2 regions of the Embleya sp. NPDC008237 genome follow, and region 1 is predicted to be linked to the other one. Evidence: riboswitches for the same ligand, from Rfam matches in the RefSeq annotation. Region 1 holds a riboswitch; the other holds the start of a gene.
The links. Region 1 has a riboswitch for glycine ahead of gcvP (aminomethyl-transferring glycine dehydrogenase). Riboswitches for the same ligand answer to the same signal wherever they lie in the genome.

Region 1 (7,726 bases):
CGGTCTCGGAGCGGTGCGTGTGGAAGACCGGGTGGGTCAGGAACTCGGTGTCGCGCAGCAGCGGCTGCGGCAGCGCGTCGGCGGTGTCCGCGTCCAGCGCGGCCACGTCGCCGGTGACCCCGAACGCTCCCCAGACCGCCTCGACGTGCGCCCGCAGGGTGGTCTCGTCGCAGGTGATCCCCACGTGGTCGGCGTCCACGGGACGCAGGTTGATCCCGGCCGCGCGGGCGGCGGCGAGCACCTGCGCGGCCCGACCCGGCACGCGCACGGTGATCGTGTCGAAGAAGTCGCCGTGCACGACCTCGACGCCGCCCGCCCGCAGCCCGGCCGCGAGCACGGCCGTGTAGCGGTGGGTGCGGCGGGCGATCGAGGTGAGCCCGTCCGGCCCGTGGTAGACCGCGTACATCCCGGCCATCACGGCCAGCAGGACCTGCGCGGTGCAGATGTTGCTGGTCGCCTTCTCCCGGCGGATGTGCTGTTCGCGGGTCTGTAGCGCGAGCCGGTAGGCGGGCGCGCCGTCGGCGTCCACGGACACCCCGACCAGCCGGCCCGGCATGCTGCGGGTGAGCTTCTCGCGGACCGCCATGTATCCGGCGTGCGGACCGCCGAAGGCCATCGGCACGCCGAACCGCTGAGTGGTGCCGACCGCGATGTCGGCGCCCATCGCGCCCGGCGCACGCAGCACGGTGAGCGCGAGCAGGTCGGCAGCGACCGCCACCAGCGCGCCCTGTGCGTGCGCCGCCTCGATCACCGGGGTCAGGTCGCGGACCCGGCCGTCGGCGCCGGGGTATTGGAGCAGCACGCCGAAGCAGCCGCCCTCGGGCAATCCGTCGGTGGTGTCGGCGACCACGACCTCGATGCCCAGCGCCTGCGCCCGCGTGCGCACCACGGCGACGGTCTGCGGCAGGGTGGCCGCGTCCACGACGAACACGTCGCTCTTGGCCCGACCGGCCCGTCGGGCCAGGGTCATCGCCTCGGCGGCGGCGGTGGCCTCGTCGAGCAGCGAGGCGCCGGCCACGTCCAGGCCGGTCAGGTCGGTGACCACGGTCTGGAAGTTGAGCAGCGCCTCCAGCCGGCCCTGCGAGATCTCCGGCTGGTAGGGCGTGTAGGCCGTGTACCAGGCGGGGTTCTCCAGCACGTTCCGGGTGATCACCGGCGGGGTGAAGGTGCCGTGGTAGCCGAGCCCGATCATCGAGGTCAGCACGGTGTTGCGGGAGGCCAGCTCGCGCAGTTCGGCGAGCACCTCGGCCTCGGAGCGCGCGGCGGGCAGTTCGAAGCCCTCCAGCGCGCGGATCGCGGCGGGCACCGCCGCGTCGGTCAACTCGTCCAGGGATCCGTAACCGATCGCGGCGAGCATCTTCGCCTGCTCGTCGGCGTCCGGACCGATGTGCCGGCCGGTGAACGGCGACGCGGCCTCCAGGCCGGTCAACGAGCCGGGACCGGAGGGGAGTACGGCGTGAGCACGCGTCGGGGCAGGGGTGCGCGGGGTCATCGCGAAAGGCCTCCTGGATCGCTCCTGGACGGACACGCGGGTCGCGCGCCCACCGGCCTCCCCCTCTGTCATCTGTACCTGAGAGCTTCACCGCGCCCGGGGCACCGGTCGAACCGGTTCCCACGGGCGCGATTTGCACCGTCGGCGAGGATCCGACCCGACTCGGCGAGCCACGTGCGGATCCTGCTTTCCAGAGTGCCCACGACCACGCGGTACGGGTGCCTGAGAGATTCCGGGGAGGAGTTGCTCCTTCGGCGCCCCGTGTACACGACACGAGGACTCTCCCGCGCGAACGTAATGGGCGACCTCAACGGTATCAGCGTGACCCTCGAAAGGGCCCGCGCACTAGGCGTAGGTCACAGTGGTCGTGGTGTAACCCAGGGATCGCATCATCCCCTGGAGCATGTTGGTGGTGTTGCGCTCGGCGCGCTCCAGCAGTCCGGCGGTCTTCGCCGCGTCGTCGATCTTCTTGGTCGCCAGCACGTAGAGCTGCTGCTGGTCGGCGGGATTGCCGGAGAAGAAGTCGCCGAGGCGGTCGAACAGGCCCCGGTCCTGGGCGATCACGTGGCTGTTCTTCTGGTCGAGCGCCGCGGGCGCGAGCCGCGCGTGCGGGAGCTTGATGGTCACGCTCTTGTTGTCCGGCGAGGTCTGGATCGCGTCCTGGCCGATCCCGCCGAACTCCACGAAGCCGCCGACCTGGCCGACCCCGATGAACAGCGTGCGCTGGCCGCGGACGGCGTCCGGAAGGAACTTGGCGTCCTTCTCCAGGTCCACGACGACCTGGAAGGTGCCGCTGACCGCCTCGTAGCGGCTGAGATCCTGCACGGCCTTGAGCATCACCGGTCCGCTGTGGTCCTTGGTGGTCTCGCCGAACGGGTTGAACTTGCCCGGCAACAGATTGACCAGCCCGACCAGCACCAGGGCCAGCACGATGAAGCCGACCAGGAGTGTGACCAGGAAGGCGGGCAGGCCGAGCCTGCGGCGAACCGATCGGAAGGCACCCTGCCCTCGCGCCGGCCGCTCTTTGACATCAGTCATGGTGGGGACACCCCCGAGGAGTCGTGTGACCCGCGCCTGCCCCGGATCCCGGCGGCTATCCCCGGTCGGCGGCGGGTAGCGGAATCGGTTCCCCCGGTCGCAGCGCCGGATCGGTGATCACGAACGTGCGCACCCGGCCCGGCCGACCGCCCGGCACCTCGAACCGCACGGTGACCCGACCGACGCCGCTGCCCTGCACCCAGCCGGGTCCGAACTCCTCGTGCACCACGTCCTGGCCCGGCGACCAGGAGACCCGCTCCGGGACGGCCTCGACGAGCGGCTCCGCGTCGCCCTCCGGGTCATCCTCGATCGGCTCGCCGGCCCCGGGCTCGGCCGCGCCGAACAGGTCCTGCTGGGCGAAATCGGCCAGGCCGCTCACGCCCACCCCGAGCAGCCGCACGCCGCCCGTGACGTCCACCTGCGCGGCCAGTCGGCGGATCGTCTCGCGCACCACGCCCGGATCGTCGGTGGGCCCGCGCAGCGTCTCCGAGCGGGTCAGCGTGCTGAAGTCGTAGCGGCGCAGCTTGAGCACGATCGTGCGCCCGGAGCGCCCGGCGGCGCGCAGCCGCTCCACGCACCGGATCGAGAGCCGGTCCAGCTCCCGCGTGATGCGCTCGCGGTCCACCAGGTCGGTGGCGAAGGTGTCCTCCACCGACACCGACTTGGCGTCCCGGTCGGCGACCACCGGGCGGGCGTCCAGCCCGGCGGCCAGCACATGCAGGCCGTGGCCGTGTGCCTGGCCCAGCAGTCGGACCAGTTCGCTCTCGTCGACGGCGGCCAGATCGGCCACGGTGTCCAGACCGGCCCGGCGCAGCACGTCGCCGGTGGCCGGGCCGACCCCGGGCAGTGCGCGCACCGGCAGCGGGTCCAGCATCGCCCGCTCGGCGCCGGGTGCCACCACGCACAGCCCGTCCGGCTTGTCCGCCTCGGACGCGATCTTGGCCAGCAGCTTGGAGGTGGCCGCGCCGACCGAGCAGGTCAGCCCGGTGGCCGCGTGGATGTCCGCGCGCAGGCGTACGGCGATCTCGGTGACCCGTTCGGTGTCCAGCGTGCCGCCGTGCGGGCCCGCCTCCAGGTCGACGAACGCCTCGTCCAGGCTGAGCGGCTCCACCAGCGGGGACAGCCGGTGCAGCAGTTCCATCACGGTGTCGCTGACCTGGCGGTACAGCGCGAAGCGCGGGCTGAGGAAGGCGGCGTTGGGGCAGCGTCGGCGGGCCTCGCCGATCGACATCGCCGAGCGCACGCCGAACACGCGGGCCTCGTACGAGGCGGTGGCCACCACGCCGCGCGCGCCGATGCCGCCGACGATCACCGCCTTGCCGGCCAGGCTGGGCTTCGCCACCTGCTCGACCGACGCGTAGAACGCGTCCATGTCGAGGTGAAGGATGCCCGGGGCCTGTCTCACACCGCGCAATGATGACGCACGGAACCGACATCCGGGTGCGTTCGCGCGCTCAGTCGCCCAGGGCGCGGCGGATCTCGTCGTTCTTCGGGTCGCGGGCGCGTGGATCGGGTTTGAGCACGATTTGACCGGTCGCCTTGAACGCGGCGAGCACCTCGCGCCCGGTGCCGTACACGGTGGGCCCGATGTGGCCCCACGTGAAGGACTCGTCCGGGACGCCGTACGCGGATATCCCGGCGGCCCGGCACAGTCCGAGCGCACGCCGCAGATGGAAGCTCTGCGTGACCACGATGACCCGGTCGATCCCGTAGACGCGCTTCGCCCGGATGCAGGATTCCCAGGTGGAGAATCCCGATTCGTCGGTCACGATCCGATGTCGCGGTATCCCCCGGTCCACGAGGTAGCGCCGCATCACCCCGGTCTCGTCGTAGCGGTTGCCGCCGCCGTCGCCGCTGACCAGGATCACCCGGGTCCGGCCGGCCCGGTACAAACCCAGGGCCACGTCCAGTCGGCGGGCCAGCAGATCGGACGGCCGGTCCCCGTGCACGCCCGCGCCGAGCACCATCGTGACGTCCTGATACGGCACGTCGGCGGGCGAGCGGACCCGGTTCCCGGCGTACAGGTGCAGCCCCGTGATCGGGGCCAGCCCGGCCACGGTGAGCAGGACGGCGGCCTGATAACCGCGTCGTTGGGCTCGCCGCGAGCGCGGCAGGGTCGGCCGGCGAATGATCACGTCCATGGGGACGTTCCTGCCCGTCGGCCCGGTTCCCATCCGCCGCGGGCGGCTCAGACCGCCTTGTCGCGCCGCCTGCGCGCCAACTCGTCACCCGGATGGACCTGCGTGATCGTCTCTCCGGTGCCGGTGTGCTCGCCCTGGAGTTGTGCGAGCGAGCCCTCGACCTCGCGCCAGACCGCCCCCACGGCGATCCCGAAGACCCCCTGGCCGCCCTGGACCAGATCGATGACCTCGTCGTACGACGTGCACTCGTACACACTGGCGCCGTCGCTCATCAGCGTCATCCCGGCCAGGTCGCCGATCCCGCGACCGCGCAGGTGGGCCACCGCGATCCGGATGTTCTGCAGCGAGACTCCGGTGTCCAGGAGCCGCTTGACGATCTTGAGCACCAGGATGTCGCGGAAGCCGTACAGACGTTGGGTGCCCGAGCCGTGGGCCGGGCGGACCGTGGGCTCGACCAGGCCGGTGCGCGCCCAGTAGTCGAGTTGGCGGTAGGTGATGCCGGCCGCCGCGCATGCCGTCGGGCCGCGGTAGCCGACGTCCTCCGACGGCGTGCCGGCCGGCGAGACGTCCTGCCGCCGGGGGCCCGCACCGGGATCGGTCGCCGGCAGAGGACGTGCCGTGCGGGCGCGTTCCGCCGCCGTGATGTCGCCGGTGCTGCTCACGCCGACCTCCCTTTCGTCTCCCCGCGCCCGAGTACGGCGCGGCGAGTCTCTTCAGTCCCGGGCCGCAGGCGGCGAGGTGCAACGCGCAGGGGTCATCCCGGAACTGTCGTTTTCGACGGTAGGCAGTCACCAACAGCGCGTCAACGACCGGGCCGTTCGGCACGCCGAGTGACGCTCCTCGCACGAGTGGTTTGAACCCCTGTGCCAGGGGTAGGTCTGGCCGCTTTGCCACTGATCGAAACGGATCGAGCCGGACCGGCTTCGACCGCAGGTGCGTCGGGGTCCGCGTCGCGGCCGGCCGGCCCGGTGCGCGTCCGCGGCCGCCGACCGGCCGACCGGTACCGGGACGCAAAAACCGCCGACCGGTACCCCTCGCCGAGGACGGCGGGCAGGGACGGTCGGCGGCTTCGGACGCGCACCGGGCCGGGCGGGCCGACTACTGGCTCGTGGTGCCGAAGTCCTCGGGCGAGATGTCGTTCAGGAACTCCCTGAACTTCTCGATCTCGTCCTCCTGCTCGTTGGGGATCACGATGCCCGCCTCGTCCAGGACCGCGTCGCTGCCGACGATCGACGTCCCGGTCCGCAGCGCGAGCGCGATCGCATCCGACGGGCGCGCGCTGACCTCCACGCCGCCGGAGAAGACCAGCTCGGCGTAGAAAACGCCCTCGCGCAGGTCGGTGATCCGGATCTGGGTCAATTCCTGTCCCAGCGCCTCCAGCACGTCCCGGAAGAGATCGTGCGTCAGAGGACGCGCGGGTACCACGCCCTGTTGGGCGAACGCGATGGCCGTCGCCTCTACCGGGCCGATCCAGATGGGGAGATAACGATCGCCCCCCGTCTCCCGTAGGAGCACGATCGGCTGGTTAGAGGGCATCTCCACCCGGACGCCCACAACCTCTAGCTCGTTCACATCGCCACACTAGCGCGCCGGGCTGTCGGTCACCGATCCCCGGGGGCCGAATAGGTCGGGGATTCGTCGTTTTTTCTTCGTGGGGCGGAATGTCGACCCCGACACAGCACACCGGTCGACCCCGGCACGCCGCACCGTCGGGACCGGCGCCGGGCGGATGCCGGCCCGCTCAGCGGCCCAGCCGGGGCGCGAGCGCGGTGGTGACCAGGACGGTGTGCAGTCGCGAGGTGAGCGCGAGCAGGTCGCGCACGGTCTCCTCGGCGCCCGCCTTGGCCCGCGCGCCCCGGCGGTGCAGGAGCGGCGCGACGATCTGTTCGACCAGCGCGGCCTCGCGGTCCGCGGCGGCCTTGGTCTGCCGCAGGTGCCGCGGTTCGACGCCGTAGCGGCCCAGCGCGGCCACCAGGCGGGCCACCACGAGCGCGTCGCCGTCGTAGACCACCGCGTGCTCGGCCTCGGTGCCGCCGGGCCGCGGACGGTGCGGCTGGATCAGGCCGAACTCCTCCAGCCGGGCCAGGTCCACGTCCTGGATGCCGGCCGCGGCGATCAGGCCCGGCCGGTCGAGCAGCACCGTGGTGCCGTCCCGACCGGCCGACCCCGGATCGCCGTCGGCGTCCTCGGAGCGCTCGGATTCGGCCGGGGTCGGGCCGGCCGGTTCGAGTCCGCGATCCATCGCGTCCAGTTGATCCTTGATCACCCGGAGCGGCAGATAGCGGTCGCGCTGCACGCGCAGCACGTAGCGCAGACGTTCGATGTCGGCGGCGCCGAACTTGCGATAGCCCGACGGGCTCCGCTGCGGCTCGATGAGCCCCTCCGCCTCGAGGAACCGGATCTTGGAGATGCTGATGTCCGGAAACTCGGGACGCAGCAGGGTCAACACCCCGCCGATGCTCAAGGAGACCGATCCGGCCGCCGCCGGACTCACCCGATCTGCCCTTGCCGACTGGGGAAGAAGACCAGTCGGTACTTGCCGATCTGCACCTCGTCGCCCGGTGTCAGCGGGACCTCGTCGATCCGCTCGCGACCCACGTAGGTGCCGTTCAGGCTGCCCACGTCGGCGACCGCGAAGCCGCCGGCGGTGCGACGGAACTCGGCGTGCTTGCGCGAGACCGTCACGTCGTCGAGGAAGATGTCGCTCTGCGGATGCCGACCGGCCGTGGTGCGGTCCGAGTCGAGCAGGAAGCGGCTGCCCGAGTTGGGGCCCCGGCGCACCACGAGCAACGCGGTACCCGGCGGAAGCGCGTCCACCGCGGCCTGCGCCTCGGGGGTGAGGATCTCGCGGGGCGCGGGTTCCGCGTCCAGCGCCTCGATGCCGCTGATCGAGATGGTCGAGGTCTGCTCGGACGCACGCTCGGCACCCGCACCCAGGCGTGCGCCGCAGTTGGAGCAGAACCGGCCACCGGGCGGATTGTGATGCCCACACGTGCCGCAGACCACCACGTCGGCCTCCTGACCCGTTCCGGTCGAACCTCGACCTTCGGTCGAG
Region 2 (7,726 bases), on a different contig from region 1:
GGAAGACCGCCGAGTTGATCTTCTTGGCGTACTCCGCCTTGGACAGGATGACGCCGCCGCGCGGGCCGCCCAGGGTCTTGTGCGTCGTGGTGGTGACCACGTCCGCGTACGGCACGGGGCTGGGGTGCAGACCCGCGGCGACCAGGCCCGCGAAGTGCGCCATGTCCACCATCAGGTACGCGCCGATCTCGTCGGCGATCCGGCGGAACCCGGCGAAGTCGAGCTGCCTCGGGTAGGCCGACCAGCCGGCGATGATCAGCTTCGGTCGGTGCTCCTTGGCCAGGCGCTCGACCTCCTCCATGTCGACCCGGTGGGTCTTCTCGTCGACGTGGTAGGCGACCACGTTGTAGAGCTTGCCGGAGAAGTTGATCTTCATGCCGTGGGTGAGGTGGCCGCCATGGGCCAGGTCCAGGCCGAGGATCGTGTCGCCGGGCGTGAGCAGCGCGACCATCGCGGCGGCGTTCGCGGACGCGCCCGAGTGCGGCTGCACGTTGGCGGCCTCGGCGCCGAAGAGCTCCTTGACCCGGTCGATGGCGAGCTGTTCGACGACGTCGACGTGCTCGCAGCCGCCGTAGTAGCGCCGGCCGGGGTAGCCCTCGGCGTACTTGTTGGTCAGGACGGAACCCTGTGCCTCCAACACCGCCACGGGGGCGAAGTTCTCGGAGGCGATCATCTCCAGGGTGTTCTGCTGGCGGTGCAGCTCGTCGGTGACGGCGGCGGCGACCTGCGGGTCCACCTCGCTCAGCGGACGGTCCAGGATCGTCACGGTTGTCAGCTCCTCGATCGGGTCGATCTCGATCATTCGCCGCAGAACGCGGCGTACTCGTCGGCCGACAGCAGGCCCTCGGCCTCGCCGTCGATGCGCACCTTGAACAGCCAGCCCGTCCCGAAGGGGTCGGAGTTCACCAGGGCGGGGTCCTCGGCGACCGCGTCGTTGATCTCGACGATCTCGCCGGAGACGGGCGCGTACATGTCGCTGACCGACTTGGTGGACTCCAACTCGCCGCACGGCTCGCCGGCGACGACCGTCTGGCCGACCTCGGGGAGCTGGACGAACACCACGTCGCCGAGCGCGTCGGCCGCGTGTTGGGTGATGCCGACGAGGGCGGGGGAGGCCGCCTCGTCGAGCCACTCGTGTTCCTTGCTGTAGCGCAGGTGCTGGGGTGCGTGCACGGGTCCATTCTCCATTCGATCGAGGGGGGTCTGTCCCTCAGGTGGGTTTGTAATGGTTTGTACCGCAGGCCCGGAGGGCCCGCGCCGGCCGCGCCCGCGGAACTCGGGTCGGGCCGCCGGCCGCCTCGGTCAGGCCCGCTTGTAGAACGGCAGCGCGACGACCTCGACCGGCTCCGCCTTGCCGCGGATGTCCACGGCCAGCCGGGTGCCCGGTTCGGCCCGCTCCTTGGCCACGTACGCCATCGCGATCGGCACGCCCAGTGTCGGCGAGGGTGCGCCGGAGGTGACCTCGCCGACCCGCTCGCCGGTCTCCGCGTCCACCACGGGGTACCCCGCACGCGGGACCCGCTTGCCCGGCGAGGTGAGCCCGACCAGGGTCCGGCGCACGTCGTCCTGCGCCGCGGCCAGTGCCTCGCGTCCGACGAAGTCCTCGGGCTTGTCCAGCCGGACCACCCGACCCAGGTTGGCCTCGTACGGCGTGGTGTCCCGGGTCAGCTCGTGCCCGTACAGCGGCATGCCCGCCTCCAGGCGCAGCGTGTCGCGGCAGGAGAGCCCGGCGGGCACCAGGCCGTGCGGCTTGCCGGCCGCGAGCAGCGCCTCCCACAGCGCGACCGCGTCGTCGGGCGAGGCGAAGAGCTCGAAGCCGTCCTCGCCGGTGTAGCCGGTGCGCGCGAGCAGCACCGGAATGCCGGCGACCTCGGTGCGCAGGATCGCGTAGTACTTGAGTGCGGGCAGGTCGGCGTCGGTGAGCGAACCGACGATCCCGGTCGACGCGGGGCCCTGCACGGCGAGCAGCGTGTACTCCTCGGACGCGTCGCGCACCACGGCGTCGAAGTTCTCCGAGCGATGCTTCAGGCTGCCCGCGACCACGTCCGCGTTGGAGGCGTTGGCCACCACCACGAAGTGCTCGTCGCCCAGCCGGTAGACGATCAGGTCGTCGACGATGCCGCCCTCTTCGGTGCAGATCATCGTGTACCGGGCGCGGTCGATCCCGATCTTCGAGACGAAGCCGACCAGGGCGTGGTCGAGCGCGCGGGCGGCGTCCGGGCCGGTGACCTCGATTTCGCCCATGTGGGTGAGGTCGAACAGGCCGGCGGTGGTGCGCACCGCGGCGTGCTCGTCGCGCTCGCTCCCGTACCGGAGCGGCATCCGCCAACCGGCGAAGTCGGTCATCGTGGCCCCGAGCGCGTCGTGCACGGCGTCGAGCGGGGTCCGGCGGTCGGTGGTCATGCGAAGGCTCCTTCGAGGGGGCGCCGGCGGGAACACCCGAGGGGCGCGGGCCGGTCGGGGGCATGGCGTTCGGCCGCGCGCTCGGTCGGCGCGCACGTTGCACGACGCACGGACGAGGAGCGGGTGCCGGTGCGGAGTGCGGCGAAAGACGACGGGCGGTGCGGCCAGTGCGACAACGGCGAGTACGACAACAAAGGGGGCTCCCTGCCATGGCTTTCAGCCCTTTTCGATCGGAGTCGATCGAAAAGTGGGGTGCCCTCCCCTTCTGTCATCGGAACCTGAGAGCTTCATCGCTTCCGGGCGCATCCGCGCGCGGAACGGCGATTTGCACCGTGGGTGAACCGCACCAGCGGTGCGGTTGCTTTCCAGAAGTGCCTGACCCATGCGGTATCGGTGCCTGAGAGATTCCGGGGAGGAGTTGCTCCTTCGGCGCCCCGCTCGTGGGCGAGGACTCTTCCGCGTGGGGTCGACGGCCGATATGAGGTTGTGCCCGGCATGCTAGCGCGTGTCGTCAATCCCCCGCCGGGGCCGGGACCCCGCCGAGTCCGAGGACTGCCGACTCCGGGCGTCGCCGACTTCGAGGGTTGCCGACTTCGGGGGGCGGCCGACACGCGCTCGCGCGCGAGGGTGCGAGGGTGCGACACCATGCGCAAGGCAGGACGGTTCGGGACAAGGGAGGGCTCGTGGAGACGGACTCGGCGGGGGCGCATACCGGCGCCGCGACGAGCGGCGTGTTGATGCCCCGGTCCGTGCACGACCTCCGGGAGGAGCGCGATCGCACCGGGGAGCGGATCGGTGACCGGGTGGTGGACGTGCTGGCCTATCCGGCCTCGTGCGTGCTCGTGGTGACCGGCCTGCCCGGGGCCGGCAAGAGCACGCTGCTCGCGCGCGTGATCACCCCCGGGCCGACCGTGGCCGTGCTGGACGCGGACCTGGTCCGGGCGCGCTGGGCGGTGCGCGCCGGGCGCATCCCGTACCGGGTCTATCGGCCGCTGGTGCGGCTCGCGCACTACGGCGAGGTGGCCCGGGCACTGCGCGGCCCCGGCGCGGTGGTCGTGCACGACAGCGGCCGCAACCCGATCCTGCGCCGGGTGCTGGTGCTCGCCGCCCGCCGGCGCGGCAGTTCGGCGCACGCACTGCTGTTGGACGTGAGCGCCCATCAGGCCCTGGCCGGCCAACGCGCGCGCGGTCGCGGAGTGTCCACGCCGGTGTTCGCCCGGCACCACCGCGAGTGGCGCGAACTGCTCGCCCGACTGACGCCGTGGCTGGATGCGGGCCCCACCCTGGCGTCCGCGCCCGGCGGCTTCACCTCGTGCGTACTGCTCGACCGGCCGGCCGCCCGGACGCTCAGCCGGATCGTTTTCGCAGACCCCGTACCCGGACAGTCCCGACGGCGGCGGTCGACCGAGTCGTAAACTGCGGCGGACAGCAGAGGAGCACCACCATGCCGTTTCCGGCCAATCCCGTGGAGAGCGCGCTCGTCGCGGCGATGCGCGACCCGTCCCGGGCCGAGGCTCTCTTCGAGGCCCTGGCCGAGTCGGACGTGTGGGTGCCGCTGCCCGAGGGCGGTGACCCGACGGACAGTGAACTGACGCTGCCGATCACCGAGATCGACGGCCGGCCGTACGTGCCGGTGTTCTCCTCGGAGGAGGAGTTCCGGCGGGTCGCCGGCCCGATGGCGTGCACGGTCGCGCCGATGCGCGAGTTCGCCCGCGGGCTGCCGGCGCACGTGGGCATCGCGGTCAACCCGGGCGGCGAGGTGGGCATCCCGATCCCGCCGCCGGGGGTGCTGGAACTGGCCCGGCTGCCCGGGGCGGGCGTGCGCGGCGCGCGGGTGCGGCTGTACGAGCCGGACGAGGAGCCGATGGAGTTCCTGATCGCGGCCGCCGCCGAGTTCACCCACGTGCCGGTGGTGCTGAGTGCGCGTCGCGGCCTGGGTGTGATCGAGTCCGACCCGCCGTGCCTGTTCATCGGTGTCGAACTGGACCGCTGGCAGGAGGAGGACCGGCTGGCCGCGGTCGGCGCCCTGGAGCGCGCGCTCGGCCGGGCCGCATGTCCGTGGCCGGTGAACGTGGTGCTGTTGGACGTTGCGCAGGATCCTGTGGGGGACTGGATGCTGGAACGGGCCGAGCCGTTCTACCTGCGGGTCGACCAGCGCTGAGCCCGCGGGCCCGGCACACCCGTGCGCCCACGCGCGATTCGCGCCGGCGCGCCCCGGTGCGGGGCGTTCGCACTGCGGCATTCGTCGCAATGACTTCATCGGTCCGGCGGGACGGCGGGACAGTGGTCCGGCGGGACGGCGGGACATCGCAACATCGGGACATCGGTTCGGGTTCGGGGAGGACGTCGTGAACCAGGTCGAGCAGGCATTGAGCCAGGTGGCACCCGGGCGTTACGACGCCTACGAGCGGTTGCTCGAAGCGCTCACCGGCGCTCACGTGTGGATGCTGCTGTGGCAGGGGCAACCGGGCAGCCCGGACGCGCAGTACGGGAACATGGACGTGGCCGGATGGCGCTACGCCCCGGCGTTCACGTCCGAGGAACAGCTGCGTCTCAGTGGCTGGGATCGCTCCTTCGAGGTCTGTCCGGTCACCGAGATCGCCTCCTCCCTGTACACCGACCACTGGGGCCTGTGGCTGAATCCGCACGCCCAGGGCGGCGGCGTCGGTGTTCCCTACCTCGACCTCCGGCGGATCGTCGGCGGCCTGGACCGGTTGATGGCCGGCCCCCTGGAAGTGGGCGAACCGACGTTGTGGGACCCGGCGTTCTACGCCCTGCTCGGCGGCCAACTGTTCCAGACCCAGGTGGTGCGAGCCGCGCACCGGGCCTGGGTGCGACCCACCGTCGGACCCGAACGCCTCGTCATCGGCCTGCGCCTGACGGACAATCAGCCCGCCACGATGCAACGGATGCGGGACGCGATGGCACGCGCCTCGGCCGCCGCGCCGGCCGGCCTGACGTTGTCCTCGGTCGCCCTGGACGACCCGTTCGACCCGGTCGCCGCGTGGATGCGCGAGCACACCCGGCCGTTCATCGGCATCGACATGCTCGACGAGGCCGCCCGCAACTCGCAGTGAACGAAGATCGGCACACAGTGGCGGGAGCGGGGCAACAGGCACTGATGCCCCCAATAAACTGACGTCACGTCATCAACCGCTGCCTTGTTGTGATTTCGTGACCGATCTACGCGGATCAACCGGTGAATCGTGTCGCCGTAATCACGGTTCAGTAAAGGTATTCCTCGACCCCTGTTGGTGACCCCCGTCACGGAGGAGTCTCACCCGGACGACAGATCCCGAAGATCATCGGGATCGCAATGCCGGGTATGGCGACGGGATCGGCGATCCCGAGCCGCCGTCGCATCCGTGAGCGGGGAGGGTCGATCCATGACGGCACCGATCGAGACCACCGGTGTGGCCCGAGAGGCGCACCCCGAAGCGATCGCCGAGTCCGCCGGCGTACGCATCGAGGGTCGTTCCCTCGGCCAGATCGCGTGGGCCCGATTCCGTCGCGACAAGGTCGCGATGGCCGGTGGCGTGGTGATCATCCTCATGGTGCTCGTGGCGATCTTCGCACCGGTGATCACCTCCTTCGTCGGAGGCGACCCCGCCGAGTACCACGACGATCTGCTCGACCCGGTGTTGAACATCCCCAACGGCAGCTTCGGCGGCGCCAGTTGGGACCATCCGCTGGGTCTGGAGCCGGTCAACGGCCGGGACATCTTCTCGCGCATCGTCTACGGCGCCCGCATCTCGATGCTCGTGGCGTTTCTCGCCACCCTCCTGTCGGTGGTCATCGGCGTCGTACTGGGCACCGTGGCGGGCTACTTCGGCGGCTGGGTCGACGCGCTGATCAGTCGCGCGATGGACGTCTTCCTGGCCTTCCCGCTGCTCCTGTTCGCGATCGCGATCGGCAGCAGCCTCCAGGGCGAGGCGTTCGGCCTGAAGGGCGACACGCTCCGGGTCACCGTGCTGATCTTCGTGATCGGCTTCTTCAGCTGGCCCTACATCGCCCGCATCGTGCGCGGCCAGACGTTGTCGCTGCGCGAGCGGGAGTTCGTCGAGGCGGCCCGCAGCCTCGGGGCCACCGACCGGCACATCATCTTCAAGGAACTGCTGCCGAACCTGGTCGGTCCGATCCTGGTGTATTCCACGCTGCTGATCCCGACCAACATCCTGTTCGAGGCCGCCCTTTCCTTCCTCGGCGTCGGCGTCCAGGAACCCACCGCCTCGTGGGGCGGCATGCTCGCGCGCGCCGTCCCCCGGTACGAGGACGCACCGATGTTCATGGTCGTCCCCGGAGTCACGATCTTCATCACCGTGCTCGCGTTCAACCTGCTCGGCGACGGGCTTCGAGACGCCCTCGACCCACGCAGCCGCTGAATATCCCGCAAGTCCCCACGAGGAGGCACGACCAGCGATGAAACACCCGGTAACTCGCAGGCGCAGGGCCCAAGCGCTGATCGGCATCGTTGCGGTCACCGCGCTGGCCGCAACCGCGTGTGGCGGTGGTGGCGGCGGCTCGAAGAAGAAGTACTCGCCGAGCAACAAGGCCGTCACCGAGGTCGTCAACCAGTCGCCCAAGAAGGGCGGGACGCTCAAGCTGGTCAGCTCGGACAAGTTCGACTCGCTCGACCCGGGCGACATGTACTACGCCTCGGCCTGGAACTTCTCCCGGCTGATGGCCCGTCCGCTGCTGACCTTCAAGCCCGCCCCGGGCAACGCGAGCTACGAGTTCGCGCCGGACCTGGCCACCGAAGTGGGCAAGACCGACGACGGCGGCAAGACCTGGACGTACCACCTGCGCAAGGGCGTCAAGTACGAGGACGGGACCGAGGTCAAGGCCGCGGACGTCAAGTACGCGGTCGAGCGGACCTTCGACAAGGAGATCCTGCCCAACGGCCCGGCGTACTTCAGCCAGTACCTGGACCCGGACGGCACCTACAAGGGCCCGTACAAGGACAGCGCGCCGGACAAGCTGGGCCTGAACGCGATCGAGACGCCGGACGACTACACCATCATCTTCAAGATGAAGGAGCCGTTCGCGGACTTCAACTACCTCGCCGCGCTCCCGCAGACCGCGCCGGTCCCGCCCGCCAAGGACACCGGCAAGGAGTACGTCAAGCACCCCCTCGCCACCGGCGCGTACATGGTCGACGGCCAGTACGAGCCCGGCAAGGCGGTCAACCTGATCCGCAACCCGCACTGGGACCCGAACACCGACCCGCTGCGCAAGGCGCTGCCGGACCGGATCGAACTCCTGGAGAAGCAGGACGCGAACGACGTCGACAACCGGCTCTTCGCCGGCACGGCGCAGCTCGACG

Region 2: another riboswitch for glycine. It lies ahead of gcvT (glycine cleavage system aminomethyltransferase GcvT); the one in region 1 lies ahead of gcvP (aminomethyl-transferring glycine dehydrogenase).

Annotation. Positions count from the first base shown of each region.
Region 1 covers NZ_JBIBGL010000002.1:392,298-400,023, reverse strand. The annotation lists gene gcvP (aminomethyl-transferring glycine dehydrogenase) at 1-1,492, opposite strand, end outside; glycine riboswitch at 1,693-1,789, opposite strand; gene ACFZBU_RS04900 (DUF4230 domain-containing protein) at 1,838-2,530, opposite strand; gene ACFZBU_RS04895 (DNA polymerase IV) at 2,586-3,935, opposite strand; gene ACFZBU_RS04890 (vancomycin high temperature exclusion protein) at 3,985-4,671, opposite strand; gene ACFZBU_RS04885 (MerR family transcriptional regulator) at 4,719-5,333, opposite strand; gene ACFZBU_RS04880 (bifunctional nuclease family protein) at 5,770-6,243, opposite strand; gene ACFZBU_RS04875 (MerR family transcriptional regulator) at 6,413-7,135, opposite strand; gene ACFZBU_RS04870 (FHA domain-containing protein) at 7,162-7,680, opposite strand.
Region 2 covers NZ_JBIBGL010000001.1:222,384-230,109, forward strand. The annotation lists gene glyA (serine hydroxymethyltransferase) at 1-802, opposite strand, end outside; gene gcvH (glycine cleavage system protein GcvH) at 799-1,173, opposite strand; gene gcvT (glycine cleavage system aminomethyltransferase GcvT) at 1,303-2,403, opposite strand; glycine riboswitch at 2,779-2,872, opposite strand; gene ACFZBU_RS00885 (AAA family ATPase) at 3,087-3,818, shown strand; gene ACFZBU_RS00890 (enhanced serine sensitivity protein SseB) at 3,848-4,564, shown strand; gene ACFZBU_RS00895 (enhanced serine sensitivity protein SseB C-terminal domain-containing protein) at 4,752-5,480, shown strand; gene ACFZBU_RS00900 (ABC transporter permease) at 5,790-6,785, shown strand; gene ACFZBU_RS00905 (ABC transporter substrate-binding protein) at 6,823-7,726, shown strand, end outside.